One region of the Lactococcus muris genome, then DNA from elsewhere that is predicted to be linked to it. Evidence: predicted binding sites of a transcription regulator. Region 1 holds the regulator's gene; the other holds the start of a gene.
The links. The regulator CtsR, encoded in region 1, represses protease genes until heat stress. The targets are predictions, from matches to a motif close to TTGGTCAAAAAAGGTCAAANA.
Positions count from the first base shown of each region.

Region 2: the regulator CtsR is predicted to act here: its motif matches at 7,422-7,442, upstream of clpB (ATP-dependent chaperone ClpB).

Region 1 is NZ_BAAFQO010000020.1:6,574-21,824, reverse strand. Features, by position in the region: gene ACGHCK_RS10255 (multidrug efflux MFS transporter) at 1-840, opposite strand, end outside; gene coaE (dephospho-CoA kinase) at 893-1,504, opposite strand; gene ACGHCK_RS10245 (hypothetical protein) at 1,871-2,338, opposite strand; gene ACGHCK_RS10240 (hypothetical protein) at 2,335-2,571, opposite strand; gene ACGHCK_RS10235 (hypothetical protein) at 2,702-3,151, opposite strand; gene pflB (formate C-acetyltransferase) at 3,741-6,074, opposite strand; gene hpf (ribosome hibernation-promoting factor, HPF/YfiA family) at 6,319-6,876, opposite strand; gene ACGHCK_RS10220 (ATP-dependent Clp protease ATP-binding subunit) at 7,000-9,450, opposite strand; gene ACGHCK_RS10215 (CtsR family transcriptional regulator) at 9,440-9,892, opposite strand; gene greA (transcription elongation factor GreA) at 10,140-10,613, opposite strand; gene mltG (endolytic transglycosylase MltG) at 10,637-12,739, opposite strand; gene rpoE (DNA-directed RNA polymerase subunit delta) at 12,845-13,405, opposite strand; gene ACGHCK_RS10195 (adenine phosphoribosyltransferase) at 13,563-14,075, opposite strand; gene recJ (single-stranded-DNA-specific exonuclease RecJ) at 14,065-15,251, opposite strand, start outside.
Region 2 is NZ_BAAFQO010000014.1:42,674-57,924, reverse strand. Features, by position in the region: partial or broken gene ACGHCK_RS08995 (amidase family protein) at 1-683, opposite strand, end outside; gene ACGHCK_RS08990 (transporter substrate-binding domain-containing protein) at 670-1,518, opposite strand; gene gshAB (bifunctional glutamate--cysteine ligase GshA/glutathione synthetase GshB) at 1,843-4,107, shown strand; gene ACGHCK_RS08980 (MFS transporter) at 4,277-5,443, shown strand; gene ACGHCK_RS08975 (HdeD family acid-resistance protein) at 5,531-6,061, opposite strand; gene ACGHCK_RS08970 (Rrf2 family transcriptional regulator) at 6,203-6,643, shown strand; gene ACGHCK_RS08965 (NAD(P)-dependent oxidoreductase) at 6,736-7,365, shown strand; gene clpB (ATP-dependent chaperone ClpB) at 7,516-10,119, shown strand; gene ndk (nucleoside-diphosphate kinase) at 10,349-10,765, shown strand; gene ACGHCK_RS08950 (MDR family MFS transporter) at 10,881-12,098, shown strand; gene ACGHCK_RS08945 (Nramp family divalent metal transporter) at 12,205-13,770, opposite strand; gene ACGHCK_RS08940 (metal-dependent transcriptional regulator) at 13,838-14,533, opposite strand; gene ACGHCK_RS08935 (adenine methyltransferase) at 14,742-14,909, shown strand; gene ACGHCK_RS08930 (InlB B-repeat-containing protein) at 15,086-15,251, shown strand, end outside.

The sequences.
Region 1 (15,251 bases):
TAAGCCAAGCAAGATTAAACGATGCGCCCCATATTTGTCTCCCAATTTTCCTAGAGTACTTGATGATATCATAGCTGAAAGGCCAACAGCTGAAACGATAAGACCAGAAATAAACATCAAATTATTTGTATTTGTTGACAATGTCTTGATATACAAGGTGACAAAGGGTTCTATAGATTGTGTCGTTACTTGAATAATAAAGCTGGTAATCAGCAAGCCAAAAAGGATGTGTTTATCCCCTACACGGCTGATAATTTCTTTTGTAGAAAGCATTTCACTTTTAGCTACAGGTTCAAAGTTTTCATGAACAAAGAAAACCGTCAAAAGAGTCGCCAAGGCTAAAAGTGCACCAACGATAAGAAAGACATTGGCCATTCCAAACCACTGCGCAAGTAGACCTCCTATAGAAGGACCAATCAGAGTGCCTGTAATCATGGCAGTAGATAAAATCCCCAGAGCATAACCTGAGCGTTCTTTCGGTGCTTGGGAGGCAATCATCGCCGTTGAGTTGGGGATAAAGCCAGAGAAGAAGCCCATGAGGCTCCGCATGAGGAGAAGCCACCAATAACCGCCCATCTGATGTGAGAAAGCTATAGCAGACATTGTAAAGGTCATAGCAAAAGAAGCTCTCACCATCATCGGTTTTCGGCCATATTTATCCGCAAGTTTCCCCCACATTGGAGCTACTAGACCGGATACCAAGGCTGTCGAAGCAAAAGCTAATCCAGAGAATAACTCCACATTGGCTCCGGTGACACCTAAACTTTGGATATAGAGTGGTAAAAAAGGCATCACTAAAGAAAAGGATGAACCCACAATAAAACATCCAATCCATGTCACCCATAAATTTTGTTTCCAATTTACATTTTTATTTTTAGCTGACTTACTCGTGTCAATTCCTCTTTTCTATTTCTATCGTTTTTAAGAGTTCGCGAATTTTTTCATTTGTTTCTGAAATTTTTCCCGAACTGTCAATAATGCGTGTCGCATATTTTTTCTTTTCTGACAAAGGCATTTGGGCTCGAATACGTGCTTTCGCTTCTGCTTCTGTCATCTTATCTCTTGTCATGATGCGTTCAATCTGAACTTCCTCAGGCACCGCTACTAACCAGATTTCATCAAAACCATCATAGCCTTGCTCAATAAGCAAAGGAATATCCATAAAAAGTGCTTTCCCTGATTTATCTTTGCTGAGTAGAGCTTTACGTCTGTCATAAATCTCTTGGCGAATGATGTGATTTTGCAAATGTGCGAGTTTTTCCCGCGCTTCGTCATTTGAGAAAACTAAATCTCCTAACTTTCGACGATTCAAAAGTCCTTTTTCATCAAAATACGTGCCGCCAAACTCTTGCATGATTGCTTGATAGAGCAGCCCTCCAGGTGCCTGTAGTTCTCGCACTACTTGATCTGCATCAATAATAAGATAACCCTGAGAACGCAAAAAATCAACCACTGTTGATTTCCCAGAAGCTATTCCACCTGTCAAACCGATTACTTTATTCATAGCTTTATTATAGCAGAATTATCGTTCGGGTACTAGGTTAATCTTTCTACCCACTGATACATTGGTTAATTCGATAGCTTCTCCCTAATATTGGTAATGCCGAGCGTTATTCAGCTCTTACGCGTTTATCCTTCCATATATAAACTCAAAGTCAAGGGCAGAGTCAGTCATAGCTCATGCAGTATTAACCTGCGCTGCTGATTCTATGGAGAGATTTGAACCAGATATACTCATGCCTACTTTTCCGAAGAAAAAATAAAAATCTAAAGTTAAAACCAAGAATTCCCCTAAACTCTTGGTTTTTTGTACTTTATATATCTGTCAATTAAAAAATGCAAGCACAGATAAAACTTTATTAATAATTCTTTACTTAGTCAGTCGATATGTAGTTGTTAGATGTTCACTCCCTTTGAATTGATTTTTATTTTCATCAAGGATTTTCAAATTAACTACAGGGTGTTCAATTCCTACTTTTTTCATTTCATCTAAAAGTTTATCGGTAAAGGGTTGAGCTTTTACTTTGATTTCATCAAATGTAGATTGCTCTATAGGTCCTATCTTCTTAAGCTTTAATCTAAATTCATACTCATTTGAAATATCCGAACCGATAGGTGCACCTATTATTTCCCAGCTCGCTCCTTTTCCAAACGTATTTTCAAACTCTTTAAGATTGGGGTCAGAAGCTTTTGCGACATTGTTAAATTGCTCTATTGGAGTAAGTTTTTTATAATCTAGGTTTTCTTTATTATTTCTAGAACAAGCGCCTAACATAACAAACAAAGAAAGCAGTAAACCCACCAAAAGTAATTTCTTTTTAAAATATTTATTCATCATACAAGCACCAGTAAGGCTAGCATTACTGCTCCAAATGTTGCAATCATTCCTCCTGCGGCAATGGTATGAGAGTAGTTATCAGGAGTTTGAGTATTCATACTTGCAAAAGTTTCAAAAATTCGAATCAAATTTACCTCATCGCTAGCTTCCGCAACAATATTAGAAACGTTTAATAGCATGTTATATGCTGATATATCATTGGGTTGTGTTTCTTCAACAGTGTCTTTCCTCAAAAAGACTTGAACTCGCCACTCTGCCTGCCGTCTTCTGGACACTTGTCAAACTCAGGAATGTGTCCATAGGTTTTGTTCAACCATCGCTGTGTTGGCAGTACCATTGTGTCTGCCATGAGTAACCTCTTTCTCATTTACCATTTTCATCAACAACTTTTAACGCTTCCTTTATATGTTTTATTGTTGTTGCTCGAGGATCTTTATCAGTAATTGGTTTACTTGTTTCTCCTGTCTTAAAATTAATCAAATGTGAAATGCCATCTCCAGGAACCCACAATGCTGCTTCAGCAGGATTAACGTCTGGTTCTAAAATAACAACGGTATCATCAGTCATAAAACTTGAATCCTTAATTGCATTTTCAAAATTGTTATATGTGCGGAATTTTTCAATGCATCCTCGAACAGTATAGTTATCTCTATAGGGAATTGGACGTTTCTTCCTTTCTTTACTTATTGATGTTTTTGATTCACTGCCTGCAATTGTTTGAACTTTATTCTCATGACCGGCCCTAATATATATTCCACCCAATAATAATAATAAAACTCCTGTGACAGTAAGTAATGTAGTAGTTTTTTTCATATCACATGCCTCATTCTATTTATTATATACTTCATAGCTTGTTCCCGATTTTGGAGTCCACGATGCAAACGCCATTTCATGATAACCACTGTCTGAGCTTGTATAGTAGGAAGCGGGGGAGCGCGCTTTAATCAGAGCACCGTAAGTGCCGCCATTGAAGTACATTTGTCCACAATCATTTATATCCGCAATTCTTCCATAGATATTTAAAAATTGTTACTTTTTCTTAACACCTGCTTTTCGTATACATTCTAACACATGTTTTATATTATTACAATACTACAATTATTTTTTGCATAATTATAACAAAAGTTAGGGTGTCGCGTTGTCGCATCCAAATTTAAATCCTTAAAAAAGAGCACTCTGTCTCTCATCTTGTTCTGTGTACATTTTGTGAATTTTATTTTTTCTTTTTTTTGGAAAGCTTGTTTTTCACAGTCTTTTCAACAAGTTAGATATTTTTAGACTCTAATTATAGCAGGAAAATCAAGGAAGCTACTTTTTAGTAAAAGTGATTTCCTTCCTGCTTATTTTAGAAAGAATATAAAAAAAAAACAACTTATCTGAAAGATAAATTGTTTTTACTGTTTTAAATATTAGAAGTGTGCATTACTTCGTTATCATCTTGTGAAAGCACTTCGTGGAATACACGTTCAGTCAATTCTTGTTTTTGTTCTGGTGTAAGGTATTTAGTGTTTACACAGTAACCAGAGATACGGACAATAACGTCTTCACCAGCCATGATTTTGCCGTAAACATCTTTGAGGTCCATAACGTTAAGGTTAACGTGTTGACCACCTTGAGTAAAGTAGCCATCAAGAATTTGAACCAGATTCTCTACTTGTTCGTCACGTGTTTTACCAAGTGCACGCGGTGAAACTTGGGTTGTCAATGAGATACCGTCGTTTGCATGTGCGAAGTCAAGTTTAGACAGTGAGTTCAAGTTTTGGAGCCATCCGCCACGTGATTTGTTTGATGGGTTAGCACCTGGTGAGAAGAATTCTACTTTAGACTTATTCACTGAACCGTCTTCGTTGAGGAATACACCTTTATGAACTGGTGAGTTACCTGTCTGTTTAGAGTAAGCAACGTTTGAAGTGATAGTCAAGAGTGAAACTGTAGCTTCAGCATTTTTGTAAAGTTTGTGTGAAGCTAATTTTTCGTAGTACATCTTCATCAAAAGTTTAGCGATATCGTCTACACGATCATCGTCTTCACCATAACGTGGGAAGTCACCTTCAACTTCGTAATCGTAGATATAGCCGTTTTCATCACGAATTGTTTTAACTTTAGCATATTTGATGGCTGAAAGTGAGTCAACCGTATTGGCGAAACCACAGATACCGAAGCCCATGTTGGCACGAACGCGTGTTGGCAAGAAGGCCATTTGCACTGCTTCATAGTTGTACTTATCCGTCATATAGTGAATGATGTTCATTGCATCCACATAAGTATCTGTCAACCAAGTCAATGATTTGTCAAAGTTTTCCATAACTGTATCGTAGTCAAGGACTTCGTCAGTGACAGGTTCAATGTCGAATACTTTGTAGTCTTTATGAACGTCATCATAACCACCGTTCAAACCAGTAAGCATTGCTTTCAGAACGTTGACACGCGCACCAAAGTATTGGAGGTTGTGACGTTCGTTTTCATTTTCTGGATCAAGTGGTGATACACAGCATGAGATACAAGACATTTCGCCGTAGCCTTCTTTAGCCATTGTTTCAACACCTTCATATTGGATAGAAGAGTGTTTATGAGACATTGACATTGCATAGCGTTTGAAGGCATGTGGTAACTTATCAGACCAAAGAACAGTCAAGTTTGGTTCTGGAGCGTTACCGATAGTATCCAATGTGTTAAGGAAACGGTAGTCCATTTTTGTAACACGGTGACGACCGTCGTTACCCATACCAGCCATAGATGTTGTGATGAATGTTGGGTCACCAGAGTATAGCTCATCATAGGCAGCAGCACGCGCAAACTTCATTGTACGGAGTTTCAATACGAAATCATCAACGAATTCTTGAATTTCTTTTTCAGTGAATGTACCCCGTTCAAGGTCACGTTCAGCAAAGATATCAAGAACGATTGGCACACGACCAAGTGAAGTTGCAGCACCATTGATTACACGACATACAGCCATGTAAGCAATATTGATCCATTGGATAGCTTCTTTCGTGTTCAAAGCTGGACGGCGAACATCAAGCCCATAAAGATCACCAAACTTAGCCACTTGGTCAAGTGCTTGGTATTGCATGTTGATTTCTTCTTTAAGACGAATGTTTTCATCGTTGATTTCAGTGATTGCATCCCACTCGCGTGCTTTTTCTTTCATCAGATAGTCTGCACCATAAAGCGCAAGGCGTGCGTAAACACCAATGATACGTCCACGTGAGTAAGCATCTGGCAAACCAGTTACTGTATGTGCGTGACGCGCTTTACGAATAGCTGATGTATAAGCGCGGAAGATACCATCATTTACAGAAGTCATTGTTGTATCCAAAATATCATGCAATTCAGGATCAACACTGAGTCCATGTTCTGTCAAGATTTTTTCTGCTACACGAAGACCACCTTTTGGCATGAAGTTCAGACGGAAAAGTTCGCTGTTTTGCATACCATAAATTAATTCAAGGTCTTTATTTTCAGGGTCTACATAACCTGCAGGGATTTTGTGAATAGAAGAAACACGGTCTGTATCAAATGGGAAGCCTACTTCTTCATAATGCGCTTTTGTAGTCTCAATGATGTCTTTTACTTTAAGCGTACGTTCTGTTGGGCCTTCAAGGAAACTCTCGTCTCCATCGTAAGGTTTATAGTTGGCTTGAACAAAGCGTGTTACGCTCGCTTTATCACGCCAGTCTGTTCCTTTAAAACCTTCCCAGGCTTGCTCAAAGATTTCTTTAGTTTCTGTTTTCATATCGAAAATCTCCTTTGGTCTTTCTGTTTCAGATTACTCTTTCATTATATCATACAGTTCACTAAATTCAAGCGATATACGCGGATGATTGCACTTTCTTTACTAGTACAGTTTTATTTTTGTGACAATCTGTTATAGTTTTTATATGAAAAAAATTCATTTTATCATATAAAGTTACCAATATACAAAAAGCCAAGCCTGAGGCTTGACTCTTTTACTTGATAGAAACGCTTCACTTCTAAGATTAGTTTGTTTCAATCAAACCGATATTTCCATCTGTACGACGGTAAACTACACTTGTACTGTCTGTATCAGCATCTGTAAAGATATAGAAATCGTGTCCTAACATATCCATTTGCAAAACTGCTTCCTCTGAGTCCATAGGCTTGAGAGAAACATGCTTTGTGCGGACAATTTTTACTTGTTCTTCGTTCACTTCTTCAACTTCTTCAAGTGGAGCAAACTCATCACCAAAGGCTTGACCTGTAGGAACATTGATTTTAGACTTGCGGTTCACACGTGTCTTGTACTTACGAATTTGACGTTCTAATTTTTCCTCAACAAAGTCAATAGCTGCATACATATCAGTTGCTGTATCTTCTGCACGCAGAGTTACATTTTTAGCTGGAACTGTAACTTCTGCTTTGTAACGTTTATCTGAGTATACTTTGAGGTTTACATAGGCTGTCACTTCATGACCATCGTTGAAATATTTTTCAAGCTTTCCAACCTTATCTTCAACATATGAGCGGATTGAATCTGTTAATTCAAAATTTTCACCACGGATATTATATTTGATCATAGAGTTTACCTTAACGGCTCTTTTGGTGAATCTTCACTGTTTTTGCATCTGCGGGACAGTCAAGTCTTAAGAACCGTCCTTTCTTTATTTCTAATTTAATTATAATATATAATCGCTTTCAAGTCAATCGATAACATGTATTCTAATTTTTTTATTAGAAGAACCTATAGACACTGTATTCCCTGGCTGAATATCTCCGGTCAGTAATTGTTCACTCAGGAGATCTTCAACTTCTCGTTGGAGCGCTTTACGCAGTGGGCGTGCACCATACTCAGGGTCAAAACCTTTGTCTGCGATGACTTTTAAGGCAGATGGTGTAAACCTCACTTTAATATCTTGCTCTTTTAAGCGCGAAACAAGCGACTTACTCATGATTTTCACAACTTGTTCAATTTCTTTTTCCGTGAGGGAATGGAAGACAATTGTTTCATCTATGCGATTAAGGAATTCAGGGCGGTAGTGTTTCTTTAATTCTTCCATAATCCTAGCCTTCATAGCTGTATAATCTTTTGCGATTGCTTTTGCACCAAAACCAACTGTTTTATCATCCCGAAGCGCTGTCGCTCCAAGGTTGGAGGTCATGATGATAATTGTATTACGAAAATCAACCTTGCGCCCCTTGGTATCTGTAACAAAACCATCATCCAAAATTTGTAGCATAATGTTGAAAATATCTGGATGGGCTTTTTCAATTTCATCAAGTAAGATAACCGAGTAAGGTTTATTACGCACCTGCTCTGTGAGCTGACCCCCTTCATCATATCCCACATATCCCGGAGGAGCGCCAATCAAACGTGAAGTGGAAAACTTTTCCATAAATTCGCTCATGTCTACACGAATCATGTTTTCTTCACTGCCAAAGACGCTCTCAGCCAAGGCCTTGACAAGCTCTGTCTTACCGACACCTGTAGGACCGAGGAACATAAATGACCCTAGAGGGCGTCTCGTATCAGCAACTCCTGAACGTGCCCGCCGAATTGCGCGAGACACCGCTGTTATGGCTTCTTCTTGTCCAACAACCCGCTTGTGTAACTCTTTTTCAAGATTAATCAAGCGCTCACTTTCTGTTTTCGTCATTTGTTGTAGAGGAATCCCTGTAAGATTTGAAACAACAGCATAAACGTCGCTTTCTTGAACGAGGGGAATATCTTCTTCAGATAACGGAAAATTATCAATCTTACGGACTAATTTCTGAGTGTTTTTTTCAATTTTTTGTGCTTCGAGGATATCAAGAGACACAACCGCAGCTTGTAACTTCCTTTCTTCTTCTTTCAGCTCTGCTTTTAATTCATCCAATTTACTATGGTTTGTCTTACGCGTTATCTTGACTTTTGCCGCCGCTTCATCAAGAAGATCAATGGCCTTGTCTGGCAAACGGCGACTTGGCATGTATCGGTTACTCAGACTTACTGCCCGCTCTAAGGCTCCATCCTCAAACTTGACTGTATGATAAACTTCAAATTTTTCTTTCAGCCCCTGTAAAATGGCAATGGTCTCGTCTTCTGACGGTTCTTCGACATTTATACGCGCAAAGCGGCGCTCCAGAGCTTCGTCCTTTTCGATATATTTCTGGTATTCCTGATAAGTCGTTGCTCCAATAAGCTGAAATTCTCCACGCGCGAGTGCGGGCTTCAAAATATTTGAAGCATCATTTACAGAGTCCATTCCTCCACCAGCTCCGATGATCGTATGGAGTTCATCAATAAACACAATAACATTTTTATCATGGGTTACTTCATCCACAATAGCTGTTAAACGATCCTCAAATTCACCGCGGAACTTCGTACCAGCAACAACCATGGCCATATTTAAAGCCATGATGCGGCTGCCCCGGAGATCAGCAGGCACATCTCCCTGCACCACACGTGTTGCAAAGCCTTCAATAATCGCAGATTTACCTACACCAGGCTCTCCGACTAAGACAGGATTATTTTTAGTACGGCGACTCAAAATATGGATAAGGCGTTCCACTTCACGCGTTCTTCCTATCATTGGATCAAGCCTGCCTTCACGAGCAGCTTTGGTTAAATCTGTGGATACCGTGTCCAATGTGGGCGTTGTCGTGGTTTCTGAAACTTTCCCTGAGAGATTTCTCTTTGAGGCCGGTGTTACAGCTTTCCGACGTTCTGGAACACGTAAATATGCTTTTTGTTCCAGTTTTTTTCGAAGATTTGCAGTATTGATATTCTGCTCCCGTAAAAGTTGTGCCGCAAAGCTCGCTTCGTTAGCCAATACCATGTACAACAGATGTTCCGTTCCCACACGATTTTTATCGTTGTTTTGTGCTAAAACTTTTGCTTGCTCAATAATATTTTCTACTCTTGGGCTAAATTTTATTTCTGATTTTTTTGTTTTGACTTGACTTGAAAAGTCCTCAATGTCGATTAACATCTCTTCTAAATCAAGTTGCTCAGAATTTAATAGGGTAAATGCCAATGAAGAGGGAACTTCAGCCAATGCTGCCAAGAGGTGCGAACTTTCCACCCAGGCATAGTTAAACTTATAGGCATAGTCAATAGACTTCTGAAGTACACGCATGACTTGCGGTGTAAATTCCTTTTCATTAAATTTCATCATCTCGATCCAATCTCTGTAGTATTTTTATCATCATTTTTGCTCTGCAACTGTTAGAAATATCACTATCAACCAGAAGCAACAGGAGAAGATTGCCTTCTCGTTCAGTCAAAATATTTTCATCAAATAAAAGTTGCAAAACATCTTGAGCCATGCTCTCTGTCAAACTTTCTGGCAACTTCTGAATCAAATCAAGCAGAAACTCGTGTTTTGCTGAATAATGATATTTGAATATTTTTATATAACCGCCGCCACCCCGTTTTGACTCTACATCAAAGCCTTTTGACGGTGTGAAGCGTGTTTTAATAACATAGTTAATTTGCGAAGGCACCACATCAAATTGGTTGGCTAAATCTGCACGCTTAATCTCAATCTCACGTGCTTCTTCCAACAGCTTTCGCAAATAAGCTTCGATAATATCTGAAGTATTTTGAGCAGACATAGAACCTCCAATCTTTGACCTTTATTGACTATTATATCGAATTTTTTACTTTTTTACCAAAAATAGTGGTTGGAGCTTCCTTAATAAATAAAAGTATCCTCGAAGGACTGATGAAAAAGTCGAGAAAATCATCTTTCTCGACTTTTTATACAAAATACAAGCAGCACTTACTTATCTTTAAACGGCTTATTTCATTTAAGAAAATATGTCAAATATTTTTCAGCGCCCATCCTATAGAGATAAGTTTTTATTTTACATCCACAATCTTGACTTCGATTTCACCCATAGGTAATGGAATGTTTACAACATCACCTACTTTACGACCAATCAAAGCCTGAGCGATTGGTGACTCATTCGAGATTTTTCCTGCAAACGGGTCTGCTTCAGCAGTACCAACGATTTGATATTCTTCTTCCTCGTCATCACCTACTTCTTGGAAAACTACAGCCTTACCAAGTGCAACTTCATTCTTATCGATATTGGCGTTGTCCACGATTTCAGCGTAACGAATCATTGTTTCCACTGTAGAAATGCGTCCCTCAATAAAAGCTTGCTCATCTTTTGCTGCTTCATATTCTGAATTTTCTGAGAGATCTCCGTAGCTGCGGGCGACTTTGATGCGCTCAACAACTTCTGGACGTTTTACCAATTTAAGGTTATCTAATTCTTGTTCTAGTTTTTCCAGACCTTCTTTGGTCATAGGGAAAGTTTTTTCTACCATTTTTTTATCCTTTTTTAAGTTAATTAATTACCTGCTGCAATCGCGTCATTGACATACTTTTGAACATTTATATTTTGCTCTTCAAGTGTCTGGGCAAAATAAATCTTCCCTTCTGTATCTGCAACAAAGTAGAGATAGTTATTCGCAGTCGGATTTAATACCGCTTTGATTGCCGACAAACTTGGACTGACGATTGGTCCTGGACCAAATCCAGGGTACAAGTATGTATTAAATGGCGAATCTAGTTGTGTATTAATTGCAGCCTGCTGATCAAGTGAAGTATCCTTACCAAGTTTTCCTTCAGCGTAGAAGATACCTGTATTTGAGTCTAAGGTCATGCCCAAATCCCTGCGGTTAAAGAAGACTTGCGCCACATTGCGACGGTCATCATCACTTCTTGCTTCCTTTTCAACAATACCTGCTAAACTCAGTGTTTCATTAACTGAAAGACCTGCAGCTTCCATTTTATCGTAGAGTGGTTCAAGTTGGGTATTCATTGATGAAAGCATTGTCTGAATCAGACTTTCAACAGTTGTTTTCTTCGTATATTCATAAGTCGCTGGGAAGAGATAACCTTCGAGCTGATACTTCACGCCACTGTCTTTTGCTGGCAAGCTTGCGAGAAGTTTCGGAAACTCTTTTTTCATTTTTTCGATGAAAGCTTGATCTTGAATCACCTTCATGAAGTCTTCTTTACTAAAAGGAGTTTTCTCATCCTTGCTGTCTGAATTGACAGTAACAGCTTGGGCAATTTGCTCCAATGTATAACCTTCTGGAATCAAAATTTTACCCAGAGTTGGTTCCACAGGATGTTCCGTTCCTCCCTGTTCTAGAAGGGTCGCGATTTCAGATAAACTCATACTTGGTGCAAGATTGTAATAACCACTCTTGAAACCGCTGAAATTTTTAAACTTCGTATAATACTGGAAGATCATTCCATTTTTAATAATGCCTTCTTTTTGTAAGATGTCACCGATTTGTTTGCTGCTCGCTCCCGCTGGAATATTAACAGGCCGCTTCGTTGTTTCTGATGCATTCAGGGGTTGCACCCCTTCTTTGATAAAGTTATATCCGTAAAAGCCTGTGCCCGCAGCCGCTAGGACTAAAACTGCTACGATAATGGCAATAATCTTGCCAGAAGAAACTTTCTTCGGAGCTTTTGATTGCTTAGACTTTTTGGAAGGTCTCTCGGAATTCTCTGCTTTCGCTCGGCGACTTCTTCGCTTGCTTTGCATCTCCTCTGTAGGCGCTTCTCCTTCTGAATCTTCTGACGAAGCAGCACCTGTTCCTTTTGGATGGCCATCAGGTTCTGAATAACTTTGTCCATTTATTGACTGAAGCATCTGCGCTCGAACTGCTGCAAAGTCGGAGCTTGCCCCCGATACAGGCTTTTCAGAAGCTATACTCTCTGATGCTTCTGAAACTTTTGAGCTTTCTACCTTATCTTTTATTTCATGCACACTAAGTCCTTCAGATATTTCAGATAAAGAACCACCATATCTAGGCACCTTTACCTGTCCTTCAGACTCTGAATAGCTTTGCTTTTGCATGGACTGAAGCATCTGTGCTCGAACTGTCTCAAAGTCAGATTTTGTCCCTGATACAGTTTTGTCAGAAACTCTACTCTCAGGTGACTCTGGAGTTTTTGGAAGCTTTGGACTATCCTTTGTTTCATTAGCAGCCAATCCTTCAACCATTTCAGATGAAGAGCTACCATGCCCAGCCCCGTTGGCTTGTGTCTCAAGCTCTGGATATTCTTGCGCACGCATGGACTGAAGCATTTGTGCTCGAACCGTTGCAAAGTCAGGTTCCTCTCTAGATACAGCACTTTCAGAAACTGTATTGTCAGGTCCTTCTAAAACTTCCGAAGTTTCTCTCTTACTATTTGTTTGACGATTATCAAGTTCTTCAGTTAACTTAAATGTCGTTGGACGTTTAAAATTTGAAAAATCAGTCAGTTCTCGTCGAGAACGTCTACTATGAGATGAAGAAAGCTCTTTGTTAGATTTACGCGCATAGTTTTCAAAGGTTCCATCCGTATTCGCTCGATTTCCTTCTTCAAGTTCACGCAAGATTTTTTCTTTGAAACTCTCTCGCGAAAACTTCTCCGTGTCTTTATCTACCAAGGTTAATCCTCCTTATCACGCTTGTCCTATCAAAGAGAGGATAAAGCGCAAGTTTGTTAGGTAATATTTACAAAAGCGAGGTCAGGGACCTCACTCTTTTATATTTTAGCTCTCTTCTGAGTCACTGTCGTCGTCATCGTCGTCCTCTTCATCAAGTTCAACGTCTTCATCCACATTATCCAGTTCCACTTCTGCAAGCTCAGCATCATACGCCTGAACTTCGTCTTTTTCATCGTCTGGATTTTCATCGTCATAAGTTAGATCATCCGTCTCATTGCCTTTATCAATGTGTTCATCTTCAGGATCCACTTCATCTTCGATACCAAATGCATTGACTTTTGTTCGTTTTTTCGCTGTTTTTTCTTCTTCGTCCTCGATTTCATCAAGAGCGATTACTTCCTCATCTATTTCATCAATAGCATACCATGAGCGAAGGCCCCAAACATTATTTCCTAGTGGAATGAAACTTCCATCTGTATTCATTTCTGTATAAAAGCGTGCAATTGTGGCTTTAATTTCATCATCGGACTTCTTCAAGTAATCTTGAACTGTGTTCAAAATTTCAGCAAAAGCCATTTCTTCACCGTTCTGTTCCAAAATTGCATGAGCAACTTCAATCATTGAAAGTTCTTCAATTTTTTGTCCTTCTAATGCTTCAATTTTCAAACTTTTGTGCTCTCTTTCAGATTTTCTTTTTCTATATTATATTAAATTCGCGCCATTGTCAATATGTAAACGGATTTAACGCGGTTCATCATGTGTAGGTTTTAGTAAACATCAAAATAGCAATGAAAGTCCAGCCAAAACCGTCTCTCAGTAACTTTTAGTAATGCATCAAAACTTTGTAATCATAGTCACCAAGCTTTTCACGCCCTTTGAGTGCATCCAGTTCGATAAAGAAGGCACAGCCTACAACGATACCTCCAAGACGTTCAACCATCTCAATGGTTGCTTTTACCGTCCCACCTGTTGCCAGTAGGTCATCAACAATCAAAACACGTTGCCCTGGCTTAATAGAGTCTGCGTGCATCGTCAGAGTATCTGTCCCATATTCTTTTTCATAATCTGCTGAAATAACCTCGCGTGGTAACTTCCCTGGTTTACGAACAGGGGCAAATCCTACGCCAAGTGCAAAAGCAACTGGGCAGCCAACGATAAATCCACGTGCCTCTGGTCCAACAATCACGTCAATTTCTTTATCACGTGCATACTGCACAATTTCTGTCACTGCATAGTTGTAGGCATTGCCATCAGCCATAAGTGGTGAGATATCACGAAAAATGATACCTTCGGTTGGATAATTTTCAATCGTTGCAATGTAATCTTTAAGTTGCATCTGCATTTTCCTCTTTTAATTTTTTATAGATTTCTTTGACAGGCGATAAGGCAAAAAGCTCTTGAAATTTCACAATTTCTTGGAGTTCTTGATAAATACCACTCTCAGAGATATCCCGTTTTTCCGCTGCTTTGTTAACAGTCATCATGCCGTCTTCAATCGTCACAAAGTTCAATTCTTCAAAAATTTGAATCATTTTTACCAACAAGATTTCTGGTATTTTTAAATAATTTGCCAAGTTTTTCAACTTAAAGCGCACATCAAATTCCGGATACTGATAAATCGTTTTATAGAAACGGGCAAACTGTTCACGGGTCCCTGCTCCTGTCAAATAATAATTTTTCTTGATGTTATTTTTAAAATAAATCAATGCAAAATCCTGCTCATGTATTAATTTAGCCAAAACAGATAAAGCGAGCTTGTTTGTTGGGGCTTCCTCAATAATAAGCACTTCTTCCATTGTACCATTTTTCACTTCATTATGGACAAAACGTACTGTATTTTGAGGTAATTCAATTTGTCGGCTTCGTATATCTAAAAGCTCTATGCCATTCACTCTAGCGTCTTCGACCATAAGCTGAACCGCTGTTGTGCCGTTCCAAGTATTGCTTGATAAGCTGGCCACAAGCTCTGTATCACTTTGCTCAAACTCCAGACTTTCAGAACCATGCCCAAAATAAACAGCATCTAACATCTGTCCGTTTTGGTTTAGCTTTAGCTTCAAATGACTGTTGTCTTTACCCATGCTGCGCGCCTGCTCAACTTTATAGTTCTCAATAAGAAAATGAGGTTTTGGATTGTCCATACCATAGGGAGCGAGCTTAGACAAACTGTGAATCGTTTCTAAACTTATTTGTTCAAACTGAAGTCTCCCCTGAACGCCCAGTGTGCTCTTCTTTGACATATCAATATCATTTTCCGCAATAAAGTCAAGCATCACTTGCTTAATCGCATCAAGATTCTCTAGAGAAAAAGTCATGCCAGCTGCTTGTTTATGTCCGCCAAAAGCAATGAATAAATCCCGATGTGCATCTAAAGCTTCAAAAATATTGTAACTCTCAGTAGAGCGCGCAGAGCCTCGAAGGATACCTTCTTCTTCAGCTAAAAGAAGTACTGGTTTGTGAAATTGGTTAAGAAGACGTCCAGCAACAATGCCCAGCACACCTTTGTGCCAAT
Region 2 (15,251 bases), on a different contig from region 1:
CTTGCACACGTTGCATTTCTGCTAAAAAGCTGGCTGTATCACGCACAGAAACAGTCAAAGCACCTGTGGTTGCAGCCCCCTGCCAACCTCGATAATTCCCTGGACCTTGGGGCATAAGTCCTCGTGTCATTTTCAAACCAATAAGTCCTGAAAAAGAAGCAGGGATACGGATGGACCCACCGCCATCAGATGCGCCAGCCATGGGAAAGATGCCAGAAGCTACAGCGGAAGCTGCACCGCCAGAGGAGCCACCAGAGTAATAAGCTGTATTCCAAACATTACGGGTGTCCCCATATAAAGCTGAATCCGTAATATTTTTAAAGCCAAATTCAGGAGAATTTGTTTGTCCAAAGGGAGTTAAGCCAGCGTCAAGAGCAGCTTTGACGAAGTTGTCGTCTGAGTGGGCCATACTGTCTTCAAAAAGTTTGGAACTCGAAGTTGACGGAAGTCCTGCATGATCTTGACCTAGCATCTTTAGTGGAAAAGGAATGCCTGCGAAATAGCCGTCTTCTGTTTTTGATAAATCAGTTTGAGCCTGATTCAAGTCGTAAGCAACGACGGCATTGTATTTCGGATTGATTTCTTCAATCTTTTTTTTGAGTACTTTGAAGTAATTCAGCAGCACTGATTTGCCCAGTACGTATTTTTTCTGCCCAATATGTAGCGTCTTTAATCTTTCTCATCTTTCATATCTTCCTCTCTAGGAGTAAAATCGCCACCGAGGTATTTTTCAGAAAGTTTTTTCATTGTGCCATTCTCTTGAAGTTTTACCAAGGCTTTGTCGACTTTCTGTTGAAGGTCTCTGCCTTCTTTTTCCTTACCAAAAATGAAATAGCTAAATCCCGTATGTTTATCTGTCTCACCTAAATCAATCGGCTCGACTTTTAAATCATAAGCGTGTTGCTGGATAATTTGTGTGAGTGAAATTTGGTCGTAAATCACAAAATCACTCTTGCCTGAGTCAACATCAGCAACATAAGAAGTTAACGGATAGCTGGCATCCATATATTTTAAGTTTATTGCTTTTTCTGGATTTTCCTTGTTCCAGTTTTCAAGCATCGTTGTGACTTGTACACCAGACAAGACTTCCGTTGTTTTACCAGCTAAATCACTCAATGATTTGACGTGCAAGTCAGGTTTAACTGCTACCGATGTTGCGGACTTGGATAAGGGAAGCGAATAACTGTATTTCTCTGCACGTTCAGGTGTCCAAGAAAGAGCATTTGCGGCCATTTGAAAACGGTCATTGTCAATTCCAGAAAGTACGGAATTAAAATCAATCACTTGAAACTTCAATTTGTACTCAGGGAGTTCTTTGAAAACAGCACGTGCAAGCTCAATATCGTAACCTGTCAATTTATTGCCTTCCATATAGGTATTGGGCTTTGAGTTCGCATTCGTCGCCACGATAATTTCTTTTGGCTCAGGCTTAACGTTTTCTTTTTTGCTGCAAGCGGTCAAAACCCCAAAAGAAGTGAGAGAAAATAAGGCTAGACCTAAAACTAATTTTTTATTCATTTTTTATATTAATGGATTTCTACAAATCCTTCCTTTCTGTCTATTTTTATTTTAACAAAATTTAGAAATTCATTAGCTTTTTATGTTTAGGAATTTAAAGTATGGCCAAGTAAGTAATGAACGAGAAAAGAATAATAATCTGCTGAAACCTGCATTTAAATCACAAGCAACACAAATTTATCTGAAAAGTGTATCGCTAGACAATGGACAATAAATAAAAAACCAATTTTATTTCGGTCAGTGACGAGGAGTAATATGGTATAATAACAATGAATACTTTAATAAATATATTAAAAATAAAATATAGAAACTATGGAAATAAAAATGGCTATTTCTTATCGTAAAATATTATCAAGTACAAAAGTAAGACCTTATCTCTTTCAAGCACATTTTGGCCTAGAAAGAGAAGGGCATCGTATAGATTCAACGGGAGAGCTGAGTACCTTGTCTCATCCTAAGTGTTTAGGAGCACGCAGCTTTCATCCCTATATTCAAACTGATTTTTCAGAAACACAGATTGAAGCTATTACTCCAGTTTTTGGTCATCCAAAGCAAGCCTTACAATTCATGGAAGCCCTTCATGATGTCATCATCCGTTCTCTTGAAGAGGAGGAGCTACTTTGGGTGCAATCTATGCCTCCCGCACTTCCAAAAAATGAAGATGACATCAGATTGGCTGAGCTTGAAAAAGAAAAGGATGTGGCTTATCGTCAGGGCCTAGCCTCAAAGTATAGTAAACGTAAACAGATGGTATCTGGTATCCATTATAATTTTGAATTTGCGGATGTCCTGCTTCAAGCGATGTGGGAGCAGCAGGGAAGCGGAGACTTTCAAGAGTTCAAGACGGAAGTATATATGAAACTCGCTCGACAATATTTGCGTTACATGTGGATTATTACTTATTGTCTGGGTGCTTCTCCACGCGCAGATTTTGGATTTTTCACCGATGAGGCAGAAGTGCCTCATCAGCCTGTGCGGTCTATCAGAAACTCAAAGTTTGGTTATCGCAATGCTCAGGAGATTTTTGTCAGCTATCAGAGCTTGGAGAAGTACTATAATGACCTGTCGACTTACGTTGAGTCAGGTTCATTGTCAGAGATGAAAGAGTTTTATTCTGCTGTACGTTTACGTGGTGGAACACGTGCAGAAGAGCTTATGGAAAGTGGAATTCAATATGTAGAGTTTCGGAACTTTGACCTGAATCCATTTGCCCGTATAGCAATGGATGAGGATACAAGCCGTTTTATTCATCTCTTTGTTCTTTATCTTATTTATATGGACGAGGAAGATTGTACAGATGTAAGTCAGAGACGGGGTTATGAAATAAATGATACCGTTGCCTTGGAACATCCCTTAGAAAAGACAGGCTATTATGAAGAAGGACAACAGTTTTTCTCACAAATGCGTCATTTTGCACAAGCACTCAATCTTTCACAAGAAGATCAGATTATTATCGACAAATTCGCTCAGATGTTGGAAAAGCCAGAAATGACAATAGCAGGTCAAATGGAGTTGGCTTATCAAGAAAACGCAAATTTTGCCTTAGAATTAGCAAGGGATTATCGCAAGAAGACCTATCAACATCCCTTTCAGCTGGCAGGGTTCACTGACTTAGAGCTCTCTACTCAAAACTTATTGTTTGATGCGATTCAGAAAGGACTAAAAGTAGAAGTCTTAGACGCTCAAGATCAGATGGTTTCTCTCACATACAAGTCACATACAGAGATTGTTGAAAAAGGAAATATGACTTCCAAGGACTCTATGGTAGCCTATGCCATCATGGAAAATAAGGTGGTAACGAAAAAGTTACTGGATCGTGCACATCTGAAAACGCCTAAAGGACATGAGTTTAGGGAACATTCAACGGCCTTGGCAGCTTATCCGCTTTTTAAAGACAAGGCTATCGTCATTAAGCCAAAATCAACAAACTATGGCTTGGGCATTTCTATATTTAAGCAACCAGCAACGGAAGCACAATTTAGAAAAGCGCTAGATATTGCTTTTCATGAAGATAAGGAAGTTATTGTTGAAACATTTGTGACTGGAACGGAATATCGTTTCTTTGTGCTTGACGGTAAAACAAGAGCTGTTCTTCGACGAGATGCAGCACATGTTATCGGTGATGGCTTATCGACTATTGCGCAACTGGTAGAATCAAAAAATGAAAATCCTTTACGAGGAATTGATCATCGCTACCCTCTGGAAAAAATACAAATCACTGAAACAGAAAAACTAATGCTTGAGGTGCAAGGCTATACAGAGCAAAGTATACCTGAAAAAGGAGTGAGAGTAAATCTTCGAGAAAATTCAAATATCTCTACTGGTGGTGATTCAATTGATATGACTGATGAAATGCCCGAAGCTTACAAAACGATTGCTGAACAAGCTGCCCGAGTATTGCAAGTGAATATTACAGGAATCGATATTTTAATTGAGTCGCTCACAGATGAGTCTGCATCTGATTACAGCATCATTGAGGCGAACTTTAACCCAGCAATGTTGTTTCATTTATACCCGCTTAAGGGGAAAGGGAGGCGCGTTACAATGGATGTTTTAAGTTATTTATTCCCAGAAGTATTTTCCTCATAAGTAAAAGTCTGACATTTTAGCCAAAACACCAGAATGACAAATGCGATACTTTTTTATTTTGTTGTATAATATGATAGAATAGATGAGTATTAGTAAATGAAATAAGTTAAAAAGACGGCTTCAATTTTTTGAATCTGTCTTTTTATCGGATGATTGGGGGTGTAACTTTATGAAAAACAAAAAATGGATGATCAATCTAGCGATTTCCAACCTACTGCTGGTCTTCTTAGGAGTGGGCCTTGTTATTCCTGTTTTACCACCATTAAAAGAGCAAATGCATTTTTCAGGAACAACCATGGGGATGATGATTTCGATTTTTGCAATTGCTCAATTGATTGCATCACCTGCTGCAGGTTACTTATCAGACAAGGTTGGACGGAAAAAGTTGATTGCCTTGGGGATGATTATCTTTTCCTTTTCGGAGCTTTTATTTGGCTTAGCACAAGTCAAAGCCGTATTCTATATTTCACGCGCATTAGGCGGTATTGCAGCTGCCTTACTTATGCCTTCCGTGACAGCCTATGTTGCAGATTTGACAACAGTAGCTGAGCGTGCCAAGGCGATGGGGAAAGTTTCAGCAGCAATTAGCGGTGGATTTATTATTGGTCCTGGTGTAGGTGGATTTATAGCAAAATTCGGGATACGGGTACCTTTTTATGTGGCCGCCTTATTAGCATTTGTGGGCTTTATCTTAAGTATGACTGTGCTTAAAGAGTCTGAGAAAACGATGGATATTAACCCCGAAGCAACTCAATCTTCGTTTCTGGATATTCTTAAAAATCCAATGTTTACATCGCTTTTCGTTGTTATTTTAATTTCCTCATTTGGATTACAAGCTTTCGAGTCGATTTATAGCATCATGGCAACGATTAATTTCGGTTTCACAATGAGTGAAATTGCTTTGATAATCACTGTCAGTGGTATTCTTGCTCTTTTCTTCCAACTTTTCCTCTTTGATTGGATTGTCGAAAAGATTGGTGAAATGCATCTGATTCATTTGACTTTCTTTGCAAGTGCTCTCTTTATTGCTATTATCGCCTTTACAGGAAATAGGATAACTGTTGCCTTATCAACTTTTGTTGTTTTCCTTGCCTTTGATTTGTTCAGACCTGCAGTAACAACTTATCTTTCAAAGCATGCAGGGGATCAGCAAGGAGCAATCAATGGTTTGAATTCAACCTTTACAAGCTTTGGCAATATTTTAGGGCCGCTGGCGGCAGGGATGATGTTTGACATTAATCACTTTTTCCCTTACTATATTTCAGCGATTATTTTACTCGGAACCGGAATACTATCAATGCTTATGACCCGTAAGAGAAAGCAAGCAGATTTTTAAAAAAGCATTGAGTCATAAACTGCAAAAGACGAGAATAAAGCATAAAAAAAGGAACCGCTTAAACATTAGCGATTCCTTTTTTTATAATTACCATGTAAAGTAATGAACGAGCTTAAAGATACCAAGGACAAGTATAACTATACCGAGGAGCGTCCAAAGTGCTATTGCACCCCATAGTGGCGTAAGCAAAAGCATGAAACCTGCAACTACACTTAAAACCCCAGAGAGAATAGTCCACGGTTTAGAGGGTGAATAAGGCACATAACTAAAAGATACAAAGCCTTCTGTTATCCAAGTAAAGCCCACTAAAATTCCGATAATAATAAATAAAGTGGCTGTAGCAGCTGCTAGATTAATCAATGAAAACAGTCCTGCAATCACGTAAATTGTTCCTAAAAGAAAATGTCCAAATCTAGACCAAAAATTTTCATTCATCAGTGAGAAAATAGAAACAAGATAAAAAATCCCGATTAAAATAAAAGAAATTCCAATCAAAACAGTTCCTACCTGCGCTGTACGCCCTGGCCAGAAGAGAATAAGCAAGCCAATAAGTGTTGAAATTAAGCCGTTTATTCCGACATTTTTACGTAGCCTTTTTGAAAAATTTTCAGAAAACATTTTAATACCCCTTTCTTTTCTGATAACTTAATTATAACTTATTTTGTTTAAAGAGTGGGAAATTGATGCAATTGTTTTATTATTGACATTCTCAGAGAGGAGAATTATACTTAAAGTAAGTCAAGCGTTTAAGGAGAAAAAATGCAAATATCAAGCCGCTTTACCATTGCTCTTCATATTTTTGCTTGTATCCATACATATGAAGGAGAGCGCAAGATAACCAGCGATTTTCTGGCAAGCAGTATCAATGTCAATCCAGTCATCATCAGAAAAGTACTTCAACAATTAAAAGCCAAAGAACTGGTAACAGTGGTTCGAGGAAGTGGAGGGACAAGAATTGCAAAGCCGATCGAAGAAATAAGTTTATTTGATGTTTATGAAGCAGTTGAGGCTGTGAGTCAAAAAGGTCTTTTTCATTTTCATGAACATCCTAACTTAGATTGTTCTGTGGGGAAAAATATTCATCAGGTTCTTGATGTTAAACTCGACATGATTCAAAACGCCATGGAAGAACAAATGAAAACGATAGGTCTGCAGGAAGTTCTTAGGGATATTGAGCATTGTATAGCGATAAATCCTTAAAAAAACTGAATAATTGACTTTTTCTGTAGGCTTATATAAAATTAACTTGTAACAAAAGGAATTACAACGAAAATGATAGTGGAGGTTAATTTATGAAATTAGCAGTAGTTGCAGCAAATGGCAAAGTTGGCCGTCTAATTGTACAAGAGGCAACAGATAGAGGAATAGATGTCACAGCTATTGTCAGGAGCGAGAACAAAACAGCAGCTCAGTCAGTACTGGAAAAAGACTTATTTGATTTGACTAAAGAAGATGTCAAAGATTTTGATGTTATTATTGATGCTTTTGGTATTTGGGCTGAAGACAGTCTTGAACAGCATACAGCTTCGGTTCAGCATCTTGCAGATTTAGTGGAAAATACAGACAAACGATTGCTGGTTGTCGGTGGTGCAGGAAGTTTGTATCTTAATCCAGAACATAGCCTTCAACTTTATCAGTCAGAGAACTTTCCAGAAGCTTTTAAACCTTTGGCTGCCGCTATGGCTGAATCTTTGGCGGCACTAAGAAAACGAGATAATGTTAAGTGGACTTACGTGAGTCCAGCAATTGACTTCCGACCAGAGGGAGAAAAGACAGGGGACTATGTTGTTGCTGGTGAAGAACTCACATTGAATGCCAAGGACGAAAGTATTATCAGTTATGCGGACTACGCTAAAGCGATGATTAATATTGCTCTTGAGGAAAATTATGTTGGACAACGCATCAGTGTTTTTCAAAAATAAAAAGGGGTTTTCTTGAAAAATCCTTTTTATTTTTACATAGAAAATAGCGAACAAAATGTTTGACCTTTACTGACCAAAGGGGTATAATTAAGAGGTAGTAAGAAAAATGAGAAAATTACTATATTAATATGAAATGAATCGAGGTGCATTATGGACATCGAAAAAATGACAACAAGTATGCAAAAATCACTTTATGAAGCGCAACAAATTGCGCAAACTCGCCATCATCAAGTGATCGAAATTCCACATTTATGGCGAATCTTTGTAGAACCCAATAGTTTTGCTTATAATTTTTACAAAGATCTAGGCATCAATATTGATGAATTTACAAAAATTATTGAAAATGAAATAGATAAAATTTCTTCTGTTGAAGGAAGTAACATTACTTATGGTCAAAACATAAGCTCAGATCTTTTTAGCCTTTTTAGTGCAGCAGATAAGATTGCTAAGGAAATGGGAGACGAGTACCTTTCAACGGAGATTGTACTGCTAGCACTTTTTGACTTAAAGAAAAATCCTTTAACAAAATATTTAGTCAGCCATGGACTTAATAAGGAAAAAACAAAATTAGCAATTGAAAACTTACGTGGAGGTGATAAAGTGACAAATCAAAACGCAGAAGATACATACAAAGCACTTGAAAAATATGGCGTTGATCTTGTTGCTCAGGTAAAAGCAGGCAAACAAGACCCCGTCATCGGACGTGACGAAGAAATTCGTGATATTATTCGTGTCTTGTCACGCAAGACAAAAAACAATCCCGTACTTATCGGTGAGCCTGGTGTTGGTAAAACAGCTATCGTTGAAGGACTTGCTCAACGTATCGTACGAAAAGACGTTCCAGAAAATCTAAAAGATAAAACGGTCTTTTCACTTGATATGGGTGCGCTTATTGCCGGTGCCAAATACCGTGGTGAGTTTGAAGAACGTCTGAAAGCTGTACTGAATGAAGTTAAAAAATCAGACGGTCAGATTATCCTCTTTATTGACGAGTTGCACACCATTGTAGGAGCAGGTAAAACGGAAGGTTCAATGGATGCTGGTAACCTTTTGAAGCCAATGCTTGCTCGGGGAGAACTCCATCTTATCGGTGCTACAACTTTGGATGAATACCGGAAATATATGGAAACTGACAAGGCTTTGGAACGCCGTTTCCAAAAAGTCTTGGTTACAGAGCCAACAGTTGAAGATACAATTTCTATCCTTCGTGGTTTGAAAGAACGTTTTGAAATTCACCACGGTGTAACCATTCATGATAATGCCTTAGTTGCCGCAGCAACGCTTTCAAACCGCTATATTACAGACCGTTTTCTTCCTGATAAAGCGATTGACTTGGTGGATGAAGCCAGCGCAACTATTCGTGTCGAAATGAACTCTTTACCTACAGAGCTCGACCAAGCCAATCGTCGTCTCATGCAATTGGAAATCGAAGAAGCAGCGCTTAAAAAAGAAAATGATGATGCTTCTAAGAAACGTTTGAATATTATCCGTGAAGAGATTGCTGAATTACGTGAAGAAAACAACCAGCTTAAGGCACAATGGGAAGCTGAAAAGAAGGAAATCGGTAATATTTCTGAAAAAAGAAATGAACTGGAACGTGCCCGTCATGAACTTGAAGAAGCACAAAACGATGGCGATTTTGAAAAAGCGGCTGCATTGCGCTATGGTAAAATTCCTGAAATCGAAAAATCACTGAAAGACCTTGAAAGTAAAGCAAAATCAGATGATCTCAGTCTGGTACAAGAATCTGTTACTGAAGAGCAAATTGCTGAAGTGGTTGGTCGTATGACAGGGATTCCTGTAACGAAACTAGTGGCAGGGGAACGTGAAAAGCTGCTTCATCTGCCAGACACCTTGCACCAACGTGTTGTTGGGCAAGATGAAGCGGTAGAAGCTGTGTCCGATGCGATTATTCGTGCGCGTGCAGGAATCCAGGATCCTAACCGTCCTCTAGGTTCATTCCTCTTTTTAGGTCCAACTGGTGTTGGTAAAACAGAACTGGCTAAAGCTTTAGCTGAAAATCTATTCGACTCCGAAGAACATATGGTTCGGATTGATATGAGTGAGTATATGGAAAAGCATAGCGTTTCACGCCTTGTTGGAGCTCCTCCGGGATATGTCGGTCATGATGAAGGGGGACAATTGACTGAAGCTGTTCGCCGCAATCCTTATACGATTATCCTGCTTGATGAAATTGAGAAGGCGCATCCAGATGTTTTCAATATTCTTTTGCAAGTTCTGGATGATGGTCGTTTGACTGATTCGAAAGGTGTCTTGGTTGACTTTAAGAACACTGTCTTGATTATGACATCAAATGTTGGTTCACAATATTTGCTTGATAATGTTGGTGATAAAGGCGAAATCTCTGAAGAAACAACTGAAGAAGTGATGAAGCAGTTGCGTATGCACTTCAAACCAGAATTTCTCAACCGTATTGATGACACTATTCTCTTTAAACCACTGTCATTGGATAACATCAAAAATATTATTGTGAAGATGACCAGCCAATTGACACAACGTCTTGAAGACATGTCCGTCGAACTTGAACTTAGCGAAGAAGTGAAAACATGGATTGCTGAAAATGCTTATGAACCTGCCTATGGTGCACGTCCATTAAAACGTTATCTGACGAAGGTTATCGAAAATCCTCTTGCTAAATTAATCATTGCAGGCAAGATTCCACCTAAAACTAAAGTTTTAGTTAAACTTATTGACAATAAAGTAGACTTTGATATCTTGCCTATCTCAGAATAATCAATAATTAAAATAAAGGAAGAAGTCCGAGCATTTCGGGCTTTTTTCATGCAGCAAAAAGTATTCCCTATAGTATAAAAACTTTTTTGAACGACTTCCCTGACGTTGTGTTCCCTGAGAAAACTTGTCAAAGCAATAGCTTATTCCCTAAATTTCCAGATAATTCTTGACAATTTATAGTCTTTAGAGGTAAAATGTAGTCAATATAGGATACGAGAAGGAGTCTATCATGGAAAAAACATTCTTTATTATTAAGCCCGACGGCGTTCGACGTGGCTTGGTGGGTGAAGTCTTGAAACGTATTGAACAACGCGGTTTACAGCTGGATAGATTAGAGCTACGCACCGCTCCAGATGAGTCTCTGATAGACAAACACTATGAGGCCTTGGTGGATAAAGATTTTTATCCCAATCTTCGTAATTACATGACTTCTGGTCCTCTTGTTGTTGGCGTAATATCTGGTGTAGAAGCTATATCTTGTTGGCGTGCAATGATGGGCGCGACTAACCCCGCACAAGCTCAACCTGGGACTATTCGTGGAAACTTTGCGCAATCACCTGAAAAAGGCAAAGCGATTGAAAACATTGTTCATGGATCAGACTCCCCTGAATCTGCTGAGCGGGAAATTGCACTCTGGTTTTCATAAAGAAAAAGTAAATTTCGAGAGCAAGGACTTTCTGACTAGGTTTGAGCTATACGGCTGTAATAACCAGAAGAAGGTCTTTTTGTGTTCACTTTTTATCAAGGGAGAAAAGGAAAATATGAAAGAATTTTGGAAACTTCATCCGGCGATAAGGATTCGTCTGCTGATGAATTTTTTAGGGACCCTCTGCTTTAGCACAGTGGGGGGCTCAATGACTATTTATTACAATAAGTATATGGGGGCAGGAGTTACAGGTTTACTCCTTATCATAAGTTCCATTGTAGTTTTTTTAGTGGGACTTTATGCTGGACATTTGACGGATATGAAAGGAAGACGTCCAGTGATGTTATTCGCGACAGCACTTACAGCAGTAGGAGCAGCCCTAGCTACTTTTTCTAACTCTAGTTTTTATTTTAATCCCTGGCTCACCTTTCTTGGATTTTTAATTGAGAATTTTGGCTTTGGTTTTTTTAACACAGCAAGCCAAGCTATGATTGTTGACTTAACGACCAGTGAAAATCGAAGAACAGTTTATAGTATCCAATACTGGGTGATTAATTTTGCAATCATGATAGGTTCTGGTCTTTCTGCATGGTTCTTTAGAGACTATCTGGTTTGGCTTTTACTCGCTATCACTGTTGAAGAAATTTTGAGCTTTATCGTAATCTTTTTTTGGATTGAGGAATCTTTTGATTCGCAACAACAAAGTAAGACGAAAACACCCAATATTATTCAAGCATATTTTTTTGTAGCAAAAGACCATATTTTTATGTACTACCTTTTTGCTTCGGTCTTTATTTCGATGATATTTAATCAAGTTGATTATTACTTACCCGTACATCTTAGCGATAGTTTTTTGTCCACAAGAATTTTTGGAGTAGAAATTTATGGCCAAAGAATGTTGACCATGTTTCTTTTGATTAATACATTGATCATCATTCTTTTCATGGGGAGGATAAATCATTTAACGAGAAACTGGTCACGCCGTACAGGTATAGGATTAGGTATTCTTATACAGGGACTGGGATTTATTATTGCCTTTTTGGGAGATAACCTGATCTGGGAAGTTGTTGCCGCAGTAGTGGTAACTCTAGGTGAAATGATTCTTATACCATTTTCTCAGTCTTTAAGGGCAGATCTTATGGAAGGAGAGCATGTCGGAACATATACAGGAGCATTTTCTGTGACTCAACCTGTAGCCGCGGTTCTTTCAGGCCTGCTGGTATCTCTGTCAGCAATTTATGGAAATATAGGGATGTCTCTTTTTATGATTGTCATAACACTGTTGGGGATTCTTCCTGCATTACGCGCTATCCGCATGCATGAAGCGCTATAGTTATCTCAAATTAAAAATAAAAAAATGGAATCGCTCCTTAACCGTGCGGTTCCATTTTTATAGTTTTTGTGTAGGTTAGACTCCTTAGTGAGTAACCAAGCTTCCCTCACTTGTTCTTAAAATCAGACAGTTTCTGATGAAGAAGGGTGAGTTTTCTGTTGCCTCTATAAAGTTCAACTACAGTCCAAATTAATAAACTTAGAACTAAAATAATCAGGAGGATGGCTGTAGTGTCTGCAAGATAAGCTAGATTTTTAGGAAAGAGACTTTCAATTTGATCGGGTAAACCGATAAGGTTGAGGTAGGTCAGTGCAAGAACAGAAAGCCAACCAAAAAGCTGGACAATCCAATTGTTTTTAAACTTGCCCATCTCATTTTTACTGTTTGTCAACATCAAAAGAGGAATGATTGAAAAAGGGAGAGCAAAAGCCAGAAAGACTTGAGAGTCATTCATCAAGTTATTAATAGCTTCATGCTGCTCCTTTAAACTATAGCCTCGTGTCATTGTGACACAGATGAGAACAGGGATGACTGAAAGAAGTCGTGTAACGAGTCGGCGCGCCCACATCGGCATTCGCATATGAATGAAGCCTTCCATTATGATCTGTCCCGTCAATGTCCCTGTAATGGTCGAATTTTGGCCAGAAGCCAAGAGTGCCACGGCAAATAGAGTGGAGAGTGCACCTGTTTTAGCTACGTCAGCAAGTACACCATTGCTTAAAAGAGAGGGGGTGGAAAGCGCATCATAAAGCCCAAAAAACGATGGATCATCAATGACACCTGTTTTAAAAACAGCTACCCCCATAATCAGCAGGAGTGCATTAACGACAAAGGCCATGGTAAGTTGGATATTAGAATCCCAAGTAGAGAATCTTACAGCTCTGGCGATATCCTTTTCATCACTGTGATTGATTTTTCGACTTTGTGAAATAGAAGAATGAAGATAAAGATTATGGGGCATCACAGTTGCTCCGATAATACCCAGTGCCCCTGTTAAAGGCGTCATTCCAGCGACTGAAGGCGAAGTTGCAAAGGTCTGTGTGCTGGGGATGAATCCTTCCACGAGTGCCTTCCAGTCAGGGTTAGAGAGGGCAACCTGATAAGTAAAGATAAATAAAATAACGAGAATAAGACAGACCACAAGAGCTTCGATTTTTCTAAAGCCGACTTTTGTCAAAAGCAACAAAAGAAAAACATCAAATACTGTGATGAATACTGCCAGTATCAGCGGAATGTCAAAAAGTAAGTAAAGAGCAATAGCGGCTCCAATAACTTCCGCAATATCAGTTGCCATAATCGCTAGCTCTGTCAGAACCCATAGAATGATTCCTAGGACTTTACTGGTACGTGCACGAATAGCTTGTGCAAGATCCATCTGACTAACAATTCCAAGCTTGGCTGACATATACTGAAGAAGCATAGCAATCAAGCTTGACATTAGAATAACCGAGATTAACAAATATTGGAAGTTTTGTCCCCCTGTAATCGAAGTGGACCAGTTCCCCGGATCCATATAACCCACGGCGACTAAAGCTCCCGGACCGGAATAAGCAAGGAGTGTCCTGAAAAATTTACCATCTTTAGGTACCTTTACCGTTCCGTTAATCTCTTGAAGTGACTTGCCATTTGTATGATAAATCAACTTATGAGGCTGATTTTTAAGATTGTTCATATTTTCCTTTCTAAGCTGAGAGAAGCTCAGCCTTATTTTTTATATAGGAGTGAAAACAGGGGGATTTCTAGAGGGACTCATTTTTTAAAGAAGAAGCTACACGTCCTGTTCTTTGCATTAATAGTATATTTTCTTGTAAAAATTGCGGAATCACAGATATTTGACCGCTGTCTTCTTTTAAGATAATTGAACCGTCTTGGAGACGTTCAAGGATACGAATAAAATGCGGAATCTTTATCTTAAGTTTGTGAAAGAAAGCTTTAGCATCTGAGTCTAATGTGGTGATGTAGTAACTCTTGTCTTCCTCAGCGTGAGATAAGGGAATTTCCACTTCATCCTTTTTCCAAAAAAGCTCGGAAGGAATAGTTGAGCCGTGAGGGTCCGTTATCGGGTAATCCAGCAGAGCATAGAGATATTCCACAAGCTTAGGAGAAGAAGCATGTTCTAGATTTTCTGCTTCTTCATGAACCTCCTCAGTAGAGTAGCCCAAGCGTTCAACTAAAAAGGTTTCCCAGACTCGATGACTTTTAATAATGAAACGAGCCTGAGTATGGCCTTGTTCGGACAAATTAACCCCATGATAAGGCTCATAAAGTACAAGTCCCTTTTTAGATAATCTTTTAATCATCTCCGTTGCACTAGGAGCTGCAACGGACAATTTTTTTGCAATTAACTGAATGCTTACGACAGGCTCCTCGCTTGAACCTTCTAATGTATAAATGGCTTTTAGATAATCCTGTTCATTTTTTGTTAATTTTAACACCTAGTTTCTCCTCACGTATGTCATAACAAAAACATTATAGCACTCCTTATTTATTTTTCAATAATATAAGGTCAGCCTAATCAGAAGGTTTATCAGCTATTAAAGCTAAGAAGGAAGGGGGACCTCCTTCCTCACATCCCATATCCACTCTTTTTTACGATATCGTTTGGAAATTGGTAAGAAAAAGATTACAATGTCATTATATAATATGTATATTGTATTACTTTATGTACACGAAATACTTGACGAGGAAAAAGCCATGCTCTATAATCAGACAGCACAGCACAGCACAGCACAGCACAGCACAGCACAGCACAGCACAGCACAGCACAGCACAGCACAGCACAGCACAGCACAGCACATAAACACGCGGTAAATTTCCGTTCTTTTCTGCATGCTCCCAAGCGCTCTGGATGAAGGGCGCTTTTTCAGTTCTGTTATTTTTCCCCTAAGTGGGGTAAAGCGAGTTGGTAAAATTCAAACCAACATAAATTAAAAAGGGAGATAAAAATGAAAAAAATAGTACATAAGTCAAATACCGCAACTGTATTTTTGCTAAGCACAATATTGCTTGGGCAAGTGAGCACCGTTAGTGCTGACATCAAGATTCCAGACGTATCAGTATCCCAAAAACTAAGTACTAACCAGTGGCTGACTACCTTAAATTTAAATAATGCTTCAATTCGGAGTGTTGATGATGCGCATGGTGGCACTTATG